One region of the Paenibacillus sp. 1SOY10 genome, then DNA from elsewhere that is predicted to be linked to it. Evidence: predicted binding sites of a transcription regulator. Region 1 holds the regulator's gene; each other region holds the start of a gene.
The links. Region 1 encodes Rex, which represses fermentation and respiration genes when NADH is low (regulators of the CRP and FNR family bind a similar motif). Its sites were predicted from a motif close to TTGTGAAATATTTCACAA; they were not measured.
Positions count from the first base shown of each region.

Region 2: nadA (quinolinate synthase NadA) is a predicted target of Rex. The motif match lies at 2,293-2,310, and genes of this name have one in related genera.
Region 3: nirB (nitrite reductase large subunit NirB) is a predicted target of Rex. The motif match lies at 1,800-1,817, and genes of this name have one in related genera.

Region 1 covers NZ_JBXENK010000002.1:834,083-838,375, reverse strand. The annotation lists gene AC1VOR_RS09795 (hypothetical protein) at 1-119, opposite strand, end outside; gene AC1VOR_RS09790 (cell wall elongation regulator TseB-like domain-containing protein) at 324-809, opposite strand; gene AC1VOR_RS09785 (amidohydrolase) at 912-2,210, opposite strand; gene AC1VOR_RS09780 (redox-sensing transcriptional repressor Rex) at 2,207-2,851, opposite strand; gene dinG (ATP-dependent DNA helicase DinG) at 2,873-4,293, opposite strand, start outside.
Region 2 covers NZ_JBXENK010000017.1:13,669-17,961, reverse strand. The annotation lists gene ftsH (ATP-dependent zinc metalloprotease FtsH) at 1-1,949, shown strand, start outside; gene nadA (quinolinate synthase NadA) at 2,412-3,350, shown strand; gene nadB (L-aspartate oxidase) at 3,387-4,293, shown strand, end outside.
Region 3 covers NZ_JBXENK010000002.1:655,480-659,772, reverse strand. The annotation lists gene nirB (nitrite reductase large subunit NirB) at 1-1,682, opposite strand, end outside; gene AC1VOR_RS08860 (FAD-dependent oxidoreductase) at 1,970-2,536, opposite strand; gene AC1VOR_RS08855 (winged helix-turn-helix transcriptional regulator) at 2,597-2,914, opposite strand; gene AC1VOR_RS08850 (TerC family protein) at 3,115-3,825, opposite strand; gene msrB (peptide-methionine (R)-S-oxide reductase MsrB) at 4,282-4,293, shown strand, end outside.

The sequences.
Region 1 (4,293 bases):
TTTAACAAGTTCTCCAGCGGGCGTTCTATTGCCCATTCTTGGTAAAGGAACCAACCGCCGAACAGTACAACTCCGGAAATGACGATACTGGCAGCAACTCGTCCAACACGCAGTTTCACGCGTTTGCCTCCTTTATCTGTAATAAATTATTCCGCCATAAGGCAGCTTCAAATATAGAATTAATTATATCTTTTTGTATATCATTGTTACAAACAATAGTATATCATACCGTATATCAAAATTCGAAAAAAAAGAATGGAAAACAAAAAAACAGTTTCGAAAGATCAGGTCTGCATCCTGAACTTCGAAACTGCTATGTCATGTCAACGATTAGGTAACGTAAATACCTCTGACAAAGGTTCGCCGGTACTGAAGCTGAAGAACCGATAATAATGATGGGCTTGCTGCTTGTAGAACAATTGCCAGACCAACTGGTCATTATAAATTCCCGGCAACAGACGGACCACCTCGATATCCGGCAACGTTTCCTTGATGATCCCTCTGATCTGGTCTTCGGACTTGCCTTCAGACAACAGGCGGACTTCCGGTTTCCCGTCTTGCGGTAACCAGACCATAATCTCCCGCCCATCCTCATCCTGTCCTTGAATCACAAAGCAAACCTTGTCCCAGACCGACTTCCATACCTCATCGCTGCGGACCAGTTCTGTCTCCTGTTTGGCTTGCTGAACCGCCGCCCTTTCGGCTTCCCAAGTATCCTCGTGAATATATATGTAGAACCGGTAGAGACCGATGAGCACTATCAACAGAATAATGATGGAGAGCAGGATCCATTGGGTTCGCTTCCTCAACCTTCTCTTCCTTTCTCTAAGCAGGCAACTGTAAGCCTCTTTTATCTTTCACCATGTATACTCACAGTGTACACCTGTATCTATATCAGTTGGACGGAACGATTAACGTGTCAATAACCCGTCAAATGCCTCTTGAGCCTCATAACGGATACGCTCTTCATCAAGTGTCAGGCAAGCCCCGTTCTTCACAACTTGCTTCCCATTAACCCATACATGCTCTACATCCCCTGAACCAGCGGAGTAAACCGCATGAGATACATAGTCCGTCTTCGGAACGAAATGTGCCTGTTCCGTGTTCAGCGCAATGAAATCTGCCTTCATTCCGGCAGCAAGCTTACCCGTCTCGGGCAAGAATACGGAACGCGCTCCGTATTCGGTCCCCATCTTCAGCGCTTCAAGTGCCGGAACAGCCGTAGGATCCCCAGATACTCCTTTATGAATCAAGGCCGCCAGACGAACTTCCTCCAGCATATCCAGATTATTGTTACTAGCCGGACCATCTGTGCCGAGGGATACGACGATGCCCTTCTTCAGCATTTCCGGCACACGGGCTACTCCGCTAGCCAACTTCAGGTTACTGCCCGGATTATGCGATACCGTCACTTGATGAGCCGCCAAAATATCCAGCTCCTCATCTGTTAAATGCACAGCATGGGCTAATAGAGTAGGCCGTGAGAACATGCCCAGATTCAATAAATGTTGAACCGGACGGACTCCGTAATCTTTAACATTTTGTTCAACTTCAGCCCGGGTCTCCGACATATGAGTATGCATCGGCAAATCCAGATCATGGGCCGCCTGTACGAATTTCTGAATGAACTCTGGCGGACAGGTATACGGAGCATGCGGCGATAACATCGTCGTAATCCGTCCATCCGCCTGACCCTGCCAATTACGAGCAAAGGCAATGGCTTCGTTCAGCTTCTGATCTTGTACCTCGGGTGGACATAGACCAATGGCCCCCCGCATAAGCACAGCCCGAATACCGGATTCCTGGGCGACCTTGGCCACCTCATCCATATGATCATACATGTCCAGGAAGGTCGTAGTCCCCCCCTTGAGCATTTCCAATACCGACAATGCCGTGCCAACACGTACATCCTCTGCTGTAAATTTGGCTTCCATCGGCCACATCTTTTCTTCGAGCCAGGTTTGCAGCACCATGTCGTCACCGTAACCTCTTAGCAGTGACATAGCAGCATGGCCATGGGTATTAATCAACCCGGGAAGAAACAGCAGGCCTTTACCATCAAAGCTTTCTGCACCCTCCACACCTTCGGGGCGTTCTTCCCCAATGTAAGTGATTGTATCACCCTCAACCAGCATATAACCTTGAATAACCGGACGCTCCTGATCCAATACCGCGAACGTCCCGTTCTTTATTAACCATTTTCGACTCATACTTCAGCATGTTCCTTTCCATTTTCCAGATAATAGGCCAGACTCAATAAGTCCGTTGTAAAGTCAGCCGCATGAATCCGTACTTCCGGCGGAACCTTCAATATGGTAGGGGCAAAATTCAATATTGCTCCGATGCCTGCGGCTACCAGTTGGTCTGCAACTCGTTGGGCTTCGAAATCCGGTACGGTAATGATGCCGATACGAATTTTTTCCTTCCTGACTGTATCCACCAACTCTTCAATCGGCCGGATCGTAATATTATTGATCTGCGTTCCGATTTTGTCTGGAGAAGCATCAAACACCGCCACAATCTTCATGTTATCCTTCAGATAAGCATTGTAATTGGATAACGCATGACCAAGATTACCAGCACCCACAAGGGCTACATTGATCTGTTGGTCGAGATTTAAAATCTGTTGAATCTTCTCAATGAGATAGGCAACGTCGTAGCCGATGCCCTTACGTCCAAAGTCTCCGAAATACGCCAAGTCCTTGCGAATTTGCGCTGGATTCAAATCCAGCTTCTGGCCCAGTTCCTGGGATGATACCGTAGGAACTTCCCTCCGGCTTAATTCATTCAAGAAGCGCAGATACACCGGCAATCGACGGACCACCGCATCAGAAATTTTATCTGATTTCATAATCATTCCCCCTCATCAACTTTACTTCATTTCATCAGCTTGATCAGCTTCATCAACCTGCAGCCATTCCGAGATACGTGAGACCATTTGGCCTAGCGGCATATGCTCCATCTTCGGTCCGGGCAAAGAATATAAGAAATACTTTCCGTAGTAGGATTCCAAGATACGTGTATCATAAACAATCACAATGCCGCGGTCCTGTGACGAACGTACCAGTCGTCCAAAACCCTGCTTGAAGCGGATGACCGCCTGCGGCACAGATAACTTCATAAATGGATTCTTCTTCTCGCGTTGTAATCGTTCGCTCTTCGCCTCCACCAGCGGATGGTTCGGCGGTTGGAAGGGTAAACGGACAATCGCCAGACTCGTCAGAGCCTCGCCAGGAATGTCAACACCTTCCCAGAAGCTGCTTGTGCCAAGCAGAACGGAAGCATCTTGCCCTTGGAAGCGACGCGTCAATTTGGTTCTGCTCCCGCTATCCATCCCCTGCCCAATCACTGTAATGCCCTTCTGGGCCAGCAAGGTCTTCAGCGGCTCATATACTTGTCGCAGCATCCGGTATGATGTGAATAACACCATCATTCTTCCCCGGGTTACTACTGCGGAGTCAGCAAGAGACTGTACCAGTGTATTGACGAAATGATCGTCACCTACTCCGCCCTTGACACTAGGGAAATCCCGCGGGATGACGAGCAGCGCCTGATCACGGTAATTAAACGGCGATGGGAGCATCGTGGTGACAAGCTTGTTCTCGCTTGCCGCCTCCGCTAAGCCCAGTTGTTCCACCATATACTGAAATGATTTATCGACCGACAAGGTAGCCGAGGTCATCACCACGCTCTTCTTCTTGTCGAAGAAATATTCCTTCAGTTGGGCACTGACGTCAATAGGTACCGCGTACATCTGCAACGAACGACTACGATAGTTACCGCTCGCTTCCATCCAGTACACCGTATCATCGCTCTCCAGCTTCATGAAGAACCGCAGTGCTTCCCGTTCGGTCGCCAGATCCTTGAACAAACCGCTGATGTCAGTCAGCAAGCTCTCAGACCCGTAATCATCCTGGTCCTCACGAATTTCGCTGAGCATGCGTTCACCCTTGCGGAGAACATCCCCCAACGCAACATATATTTGATTCTCCAGAGCGGTCAAGGTATCCCATTCCTTGGGCTCCTTACCTGGCAAGAGTCGATACACGAATTGCCCCGGATCACCAGGTGCCGCGTCACTACGATCCGGCATCAATGAGAACAATTGCTCGCTTAACTTGTCCCAGTTCTCCTTCACCTCAATCAGGTTCGGGTAGATACCATCAATGACCGTACACCATTCGCCTGACTTCTCGCCTGGCGAGGCTTGTAACGCAGCCCGCAAATTAGCCAGCTGACCGGTCTTGCTGTCCTTGAATAAACGAGTCAGAGTATGAACCACTGTAAAGTATT
Region 2 (4,293 bases), on a different contig from region 1:
AGGATGACAATGTGAGTGAACTAACCGGTAAATTCGACGGTTATGCCTATCTGGTAACCGGTGAATATAAACAAGAGGTTGGGGACGAGAAAACGAAAAAGTTCTCGCTACATGTTCCTTTTGACGAGAATGTGTTGAAGGAAATCACTGACCTGAGTGAACAAAACAATTTTCAGGTCACGTGGGAAAAGATGCGGGGCGAAAGCATTTGGTTGACCTTCCTGACATCGATCATACCGCTTGCAATTATGTTCATCTTGTTCTTCTTCCTGTTCAACCAGGCGCAAGGTGGCGGCGGCAAAGTGATGAACTTTGGCAAGAGCCGGGCACGTCTGTACAATGAAGAGAAGAAGAAGGTAACTTTTGAAGATGTAGCCGGGGCTGACGAAGAGAAGCAGGAATTGGTGGAAGTTGTTGAGTTTCTGAAAGATCCACGGAAGTTCTCCGCAGTAGGCGCCAGAATTCCAAAAGGCGTTCTGCTCGTAGGTCCTCCGGGGACAGGTAAAACCCTCTTGGCTCGCGCCGTAGCCGGTGAAGCCGGGGTTCCGTTCTTCAGTATTTCCGGTTCTGACTTCGTCGAAATGTTCGTTGGGGTCGGGGCATCGCGTGTTCGTGACTTGTTCGAGAATGCGAAGAAGAATGCACCATGTATTATCTTCATCGATGAAATTGATGCGGTTGGTCGTCAGCGTGGTGCTGGTCTTGGCGGCGGTCACGATGAACGTGAACAAACGCTGAACCAATTGCTTGTAGAGATGGATGGTTTCGGTGGCAATGAAGGCATTATCATGATAGCCGCTACAAACCGTGCAGATATTTTGGACCCTGCCTTGCTGCGTCCGGGACGTTTTGACCGTCAAATTACAGTAGACCGTCCGGATGTCAAGGGACGCGAAGCGGTGTTGAAGGTTCATGCACGCAACAAGCCGTTGACCAAGGATGTACGTCTGGACGTCATTGCGAAGCGGACCACCGGTTTTACCGGTGCCGATCTGGAGAATCTGTTGAATGAGGCGGCGTTGCTTGCAGCGCGGCGGAACCGTAAAGATATCTCCATGCGGGAAGTCGATGAAGCAATTGACCGAGTAATCGTGGGTACAGAGAAGCGTAGCCGGGTGATCAGTGACCGCGAGAAACGTATTGTCGCTTATCATGAAGCAGGTCATACTATTGTTGGTTACTATCTGGAGCATGCCGATATGGTACACAAGGTTACGATTATTCCGCGGGGACGCGCTGGCGGGTATGTTATTATGCTGCCGAAGGAAGATCGTATGCTTGCTACGAAGAACGAATTGCTGGATAGAGTGACCGGCCTGCTTGGCGGACGCGTATCCGAGGAAATCTACATCGGTGAAATTGGTACCGGTGCATATAGCGACTTCCAGCAAGCAACCAGCATTGTGCGTAGCATGATCGTTGAATACGGGATGAGTGAGAAGCTTGGACCGATGCAGTTCGGCACATCCCAAGGCCAGGTATTCTTGGGCCGTGATATCGGGCATGAGCAGAACTATAGCGATCAAATCGCCTATGATATTGATCAAGAGATGCAGCGCTTTATTAATGAATCGTACGAACGCTGCAGAACGCTGCTGACCGAGCATGCTCGGGAAGTTCATCTCATTGCGGAGACGTTGCTTGAAGTGGAGACGTTGGAACTGGATCAGATCAAGTATCTGATTGAGAACGGCTCACTGGAAGGCTTCGAAAGTGTACCGCATGGGGATAGCGACTCTTCGGAATCGGGTGAACCAACTGTTGATAGTCTGGGAGATGTGCGCGTTCGTATTCAGGGTAAACCTGATGATGCGACACCTTCTGCTCCAGCGGGAGATATTCCAAACGATGCACCAGAAGGTGCAGCCGGCGGAGCTTCTGAGGGACCGAAGCCTGAGGGCGATGACGACAAAGGCTCAAATAACGGGGGCAATACGCCTACGGTATAAATGGTTATAACCATATAACATTAAGAAGCGCAAGATATTAGGGTGAAAATTCCAATATCTTGCGTTTTTTTAGGCTCAATTTAAATCAGTGTTTGACAAAAGACATCAATAGAGCGGAGGTCCGTAGGGATAGGGCCTCATTTTACATATGTTAAGCACTGGTTTCGGTGTTGAACCCTAAAAATTTTAGATAAATGCTCAATCCCCGTATCTGCGTGGTAATGCCGGATTTCCTGCCAAAAATCAAGGAAAGCGGCTGTATCCGCTCTTCTCTGGTACATTGACAGTGCCTTGGACCTTGTGTAAATTAGTTCTTAAACACCGTGTGAAATTTGATACGTTCTTGTGAAATGATGCGGAAGAGTGGCGTATAGAGAATAGAAGCCAGCCGATGCAAGAGGGACGGGAAGCAGCGGACGTACCGTTGCTACAAGTCAAGCACCTTATGGGGGAGGAATTCAGGTGGAGGCTTTAGCACTAGAGCGGAAAGCGGAAATGAACCGTGAACTGCGTGAAAGGCTGGTTCAGCTTAAGAAGGAACGTAATGCAATTATATTGGCGCACTATTATCAGCGCGATGAAATTCAAGAGGTAGCTGACTTTCGTGGCGACTCTTTTTTACTCGCTCAGAAGGCCGCTTCTACAGATGCGGAGACCATTGTTTTCTGTGGTGTGCATTTTATGGGAGAAAGTGCCAAGATTCTGGCACCGGGCAAGACCGTGCTCATCCCGGATGAACGAGCGGGTTGTCCCATGGCGGATATGGTCAACGTGGATGGCTTGCGCAAGCTGAAAGCCCAGCATCCCAATGCCAAGGTCGTGACTTATATTAACTCTTCGGCCGATGTTAAGGCGGAGACCGATATCTGCTGTACGTCATCCAACGCCGTTCAAGTGATAAATTCCGTGGACGCAGATGAAATTATCTGGGTACCGGACAAGAACCTGGGCCACTATGTACAGCAGCATACAGACAAGAAGCTGATTATTTGGGAAGGTTACTGCAACACGCATGATATGCTAACGGTTAAAGATGTGGTTGAAATGAAGGCCAAATATCCAAACGCCGAGTTCGTAGTACATCCAGAGTGCCGCCCCGAAGTGGTGGAGATGGGTGATTTCGTAGGGAGTACCACGGCCATTTTGAACTATTGTAAAAATTCGTCTGCCAAGCAGTTTATTGTGGGCACCGAGGATGGAACCGGATATCAGCTCCGTTTGGATAGCCCAGATAAAGAATTTCATTTTGCCACTAAATTCTTGGTGTGTCCTAATATGAAAGTCAACAATTTGAAGAAGCTGGTCAAATGTCTGGAGACAATGCAACCGCAGATTTACGTACCGCCGGTCGTTGCCGATAAAGCCAGATTATCCTTAGAGCGCATGCTGCAAGTTCAATAGCATGCGCTACTCTCTTGTCTAAGATAGGTGACGATCGTGATTCCACAATATTTAACTGATTTTGAGCTTGGTAAGCTGCCCACAGTTGATACGGATGTTATTGTCATTGGTTCAGGTATTGCCGGCCTGTTCACGGCCATTAAGGCCAGTGAACATCAACGTGTCATTATGATCACCAAAAAATCGCTGCTGGATAGCAATACCCGGTATGCCCAAGGCGGTATTGCTGCTGTTATTTCTGAAGATGACTCGCCCGCTTATCATCGTCAAGATACTCTGCTGGCGGGGGCGGGCCTTTGTTCCTCTGCTGCGGTTGATATTCTGGCAAATGAAGGGCCTGAGGGTGTCAGAGAATTAATGGCGATGGGCACCTTATTTGATCTGGAGAATGGGGAACTGGCGCTGACGCGGGAGGGAGCGCACAGCCACCGCCGGATACTGCATGCCAATGGCGACGCAACAGGCTATGAAATCGTACGAGCCTTATCTGCTCAGGTTGCCTCGCATCCTCATATTGAGGTGTGGGATAATCATTACGTGATCGATTTAATCACGGAGGATAACGAATGCCTGGGTGCATTGGTAGAACGACCTGACGGAGGGCAACTGTTCCTGCGTGCCAAGGCGACCGTTCTATGTTCCGGGGGCGCCGGACAGTTGTACCGGTATACAACTAATCCGGAGGTGGCGACCGGGGATGGAGTGGCGATAGCTTATCGTGCAGGTGCGGTAGTACGCGACATGGAATTTATTCAATTTCATCCAACGGCCCTTTGCTATCCGGGCGCACCGAGATTCTTGATCTCCGAGGCTGTACGTGGCGAAGGTGCAGTGCTGCGCAATATTAAAGGTGAGCGATTTATGAGTAAATACCATGAGCTGATGGAGCTTGCTCCACGGGACATTGTGGCTAGGGCCATCGTAAGCGAGATGGAGGCTACGG
Region 3 (4,293 bases), 180 kb from region 1:
TCCTTCTGAATATTGGCGCTCATTCGTTCGTTGACAAATCGAGAGGCCTTCTCGTCTTCATGCGTATCTGGATACACCATGCCCAGATAGTAGTTGATGGCCGGTCGACACTTGGAGCACCCCTCAGGTTGATCCCAGCCCAGTACATTCATGACCTCTTTGGTCGTCTGCAGGCCCTTCCCCTTGATCTCCGCTACAATCTCATCCCGACTTAGTGTTGTGCAACCACAGATGCCCTGCTTGGCCGTTTGTGTAAAGCCATCGCCCAATACATATTGCAATATTTGCTCAACTACCGGCTTACAGCCCCCACAGGAGCGAGTCGCACCAGTACAAGCTTTAATTTCATCCACTGTCGTCAATCCTTGGGTTGTAATAACATCCACAATCGTTCCCTTCGTTACCCCGTTACAACCACAGACAATTTCATCATCAGCCATCGCTTCAACAGAAGCACTTTTCTTGCCTCCTTCGCCACAACAACCGCCACCTATTAATGAAGTATATATTTCCTCAGTCATGTCCACCTGCTGCTTGGTCAGCTTTTGCAGCTCGGCTGAATCCGAAATATCTCCAAAGAGCACGGCACCTACGAGCTTGCCGTCCTTCAACAATATTTTCTTATAGGTACGCTTCCACTCGTCTTTGCTCACAATCACAGAATGCTCCGGTCCATCCAGGAACTCTCCGGTCGAGAACACGTCAACTCCGGAAATTTTTAATTTGGTCGATACAACTGAACCGACGTAAGGAGCCGTCTCAACACCACTGATATGCTTAGCCATCACCATGCCCTGCTCGAATAAAGGAGCAACCAGACCATAACAAGTCCCTCTATGCTCCGTGCATTCGCCGACTGAATATACGCCTTCCAGCGAGGTTTGCATGAAATCATCGACTACGATTCCCCGATTGACTGTAAGTCCACTTGCCTGAGCCACCGTTACATTAGGCTTGATGCCTACAGCCATCACAACGAACTCGGCAGCAAGCTCGGTCCCATCAACGAACCGCAAGCCGGTCACTCTCTGGTCTCCTAACAATTCCGAGGTTTGTGCGCCCAATTTGAACTTAATCCCTTGGCGTTCCAGCTCGGCTTTCAACATGCTGGATGCTTGGGGATCAAGCTGACGCTCCATCAGGTCTTCCATCAAATGGACCACCGTTACGTCCATGCCGAGCTGTACCAGCCCTTTGGCCGCCTCCAAGCCAAGCAATCCGCCAGCGATGACCGCCGCCGTTTTGCAAGTTTTTGCCGCATCTAACATCTGCTCACAATCCGCTATATCACGGAAGCCTACTACACCTTGTTTGTCACAGCCCGGAATTGGGAGAATAAACGAATTAGAGCCAGTTGCAATTAGTACCTTATCGTAAGGTACACGTTGCCCGTTTGTCGCTATAACTTCCTTGGCCCCGGCATCAATACGCTCCACGGTTGTCCCAAGATGCAGGCTAATGCCGTTATCCTTGTACCAATTCAAATCATTTAGTACGATATCATCCATCGTCTTACTGCCTTCAAGTACATATGAGAGCATAATCCGGTTGTAATTGGGATACGGCTCACTACCGAAGACGGTAATATCAAATTTGGATGTCAATTTGAGAATTTGTTCCACCGCACTCATGCCGGCCATGCCGTTACCAATCACGATCAATCTCTCTTTGTCTTTACTCATTAATTTGCCTCCTCCAGTTCAAACTGACTGTGCCTATGCACTTTAAGCTTCAACCTGAATCCTATACTAAAAGTGTATAGCTTCAGAAAGAGGTTATTGTGATTCTATTCACAACCAATGTGAAACGATTCATAATGAATTGTCATTTCTCTTGTTTGTCAGTGTGCTATTATTCATTGATTTGTGATGCAGATTCCTATCAGCAGCGGTATTTCTAGAACAAAATAAAGAGGCCTCCCTATGGGAAGACCTCTTTAGAAGCTTACTAATCAATGTATAATTGATAATTATTTAAGTAAATCATGGTCAACGTAACGCTCGCCATTTAATTCGCTAATCAATTCGATCGCGACTTTGGCACCATCTCCGGCGGTAATGATGGTATGCACACTCACACCAGCCACAGTACCGGCAGCCCAAACACGGGGTACGCTGGTACGGCCTTCACCATCTGTAGCGATTACCGTCTTAATGCGAGGCTCGCGCCCTTCCTTAAGCTCCAGTCCGGTAGCGCTTGCAAGTTCCGTGATTGCACCTGTAGCCAGAATGATATGAGAGGCTTCATAACTGCGGCCAGATTCCGTCTTCAGGGTGACCTTGGAGCCACCATTGGTATCAATCGCAATTACCTTTTCCTCAATGAATTTAGCGCCAAATTTCTCAGCTTGTTCCCGTCCGATCTTCAATAAATCGGGGCCGGAAATCTCCTTGGCACCATAATGATTTTCAATCCATGCTCGTTTAGTCATGCTGGCGTTGCCGTCCAGGACGAGCGTCTCTTTCCCCGCCTTGGCCAAAAAGAGTGCTGCACTGGCTCCGGCCGGCCCTGCTCCAATTACAATAACCTCAGCCACAAGTACACCCACTTTCTATATTATTCATGCCGTTCCAGCTAGCCTGAAACGGCATGCCAATCACTTAATCCATTCCGAGGCCCAGCTCTGAACCTCTTCCATGACCGGACGTAGTGCTCTTCCCTTGTCCGTCAATTCATATTCAATCCGTACCGGCGTCTCGGGATACACATGTCTTATTAAAATTCCTTCAAATTCCAGATCCTTCATCCGTTCCGAAAGCATCTTGTCACTCATGGAAGGAATCTGATTGGAAATATCCTTGAATCGCTTCGGCCCGCTCATCAGTGTCCTAATGATCAGCCCGTTCCAGCGCTTGCCCAGAAAGGAAAAAGCCGATTCGAAACGTGGACACATCGCATGAGAATGCTCTTCCATAACATCACCTCATTAATCATGGCCAGCTAAATGCTTAATGCTTACATTTAGTTAGTATATTTCATATTAGCATATTTAAGCGAATAAAGTAAGGGGGGCCTTTCGGATTTAAAAAAACGACCGCCTTGGCGGCGGCCGCTAATTACTATAGTATATTACATTCGCAGTGACTTATACCGGGCATATCTTCAAGCGCTTTATCACCGCGATACTTGTGATGCTTGAGCAGCTTGAAGCGCATCCTGACGCATCTTCTCTCTTCTTTTCTTCATTTGCGTACCCAGTCCTACAACAGCGAGGATAACCAGGATCTCAAAACTGTATTTAAGCCATCCGCTGGCAAACCATCCATGAATCAGTGGCTCGGCCACAATCATCTTGGATGCCGTCCAGGCCAGCACGGCTGCACCAATCGTAATAACAACCGGGAAGCGTTCTGTCAGCTTCAGTATCATTGTGCTGCCCCACACCATGATTGGAACAGAAATGGCAAGTCCCATAATAACCAGCAGATTATCACCATGGGCCGCACCAGCTACAGCCAGGATATTATCAAGGCCCATCATGGCGTCGGCTATGATAATCGTACGAATCGCTGCCCACATCTGATTACCGGCTTTGATATCATGGCTCTTCTCGTCGACCAGCAGTTGATAAGCGATCCATACCAAGGCAAGTCCCCCGGCAAGTCGCAATCCAGGAATCAAGAGCAGTTGTACCACCAACAAGGTCATAATGACCCGAATGATAATCGCTCCGACCGTGCCCCATATAATAACCTTCCTCTGGTCTTTCTGCGGAACATTTCTAGCGGCAAGTCCAATGACAATAGCGTTGTCCCCGGCAAGGACAAGGTCAATCAGGATGATGGATAATAAAGCCATCCAAAACTCAGGTGTTAATAACTCCATATTCTCTCCCCTTTCTATTCTCCATGCTGGGAACCCCACTTTGTTGGAGGATTTCTTCTGTGCAAAGCCGCCACTACCCGCAAACAGAATTAGTTTTGCTGTCTGCAAAACATTTCATGCAGCCGAAGCTACGGGAAGAAACTCCAGCCTTCCTCCAAAAAAAACACGCCGTGTCCGTATCGGGCACGACGCAAAATTTGCATCAAAAAAACCTTTACCCAATACTCGCTAGGGCAAAGGTCTCGCTAACAACTCATTGGTTGCCAATAAAGCCGGGGTATGTATGATTCCCGTATTGACGACTTTACTGTAACAGCTACTCCCCTTTGGGAACCATGCATGATCAATGGGATTATTATAGCACGTGCCCCTCAAGAGCACCAGCCTTTTTGAGTGCATTTTGGGTTTTGAGGAAAAGCCGCTATAATGATAATACGAAACGGAGGGATCTAGGCGATGAATTCAGAA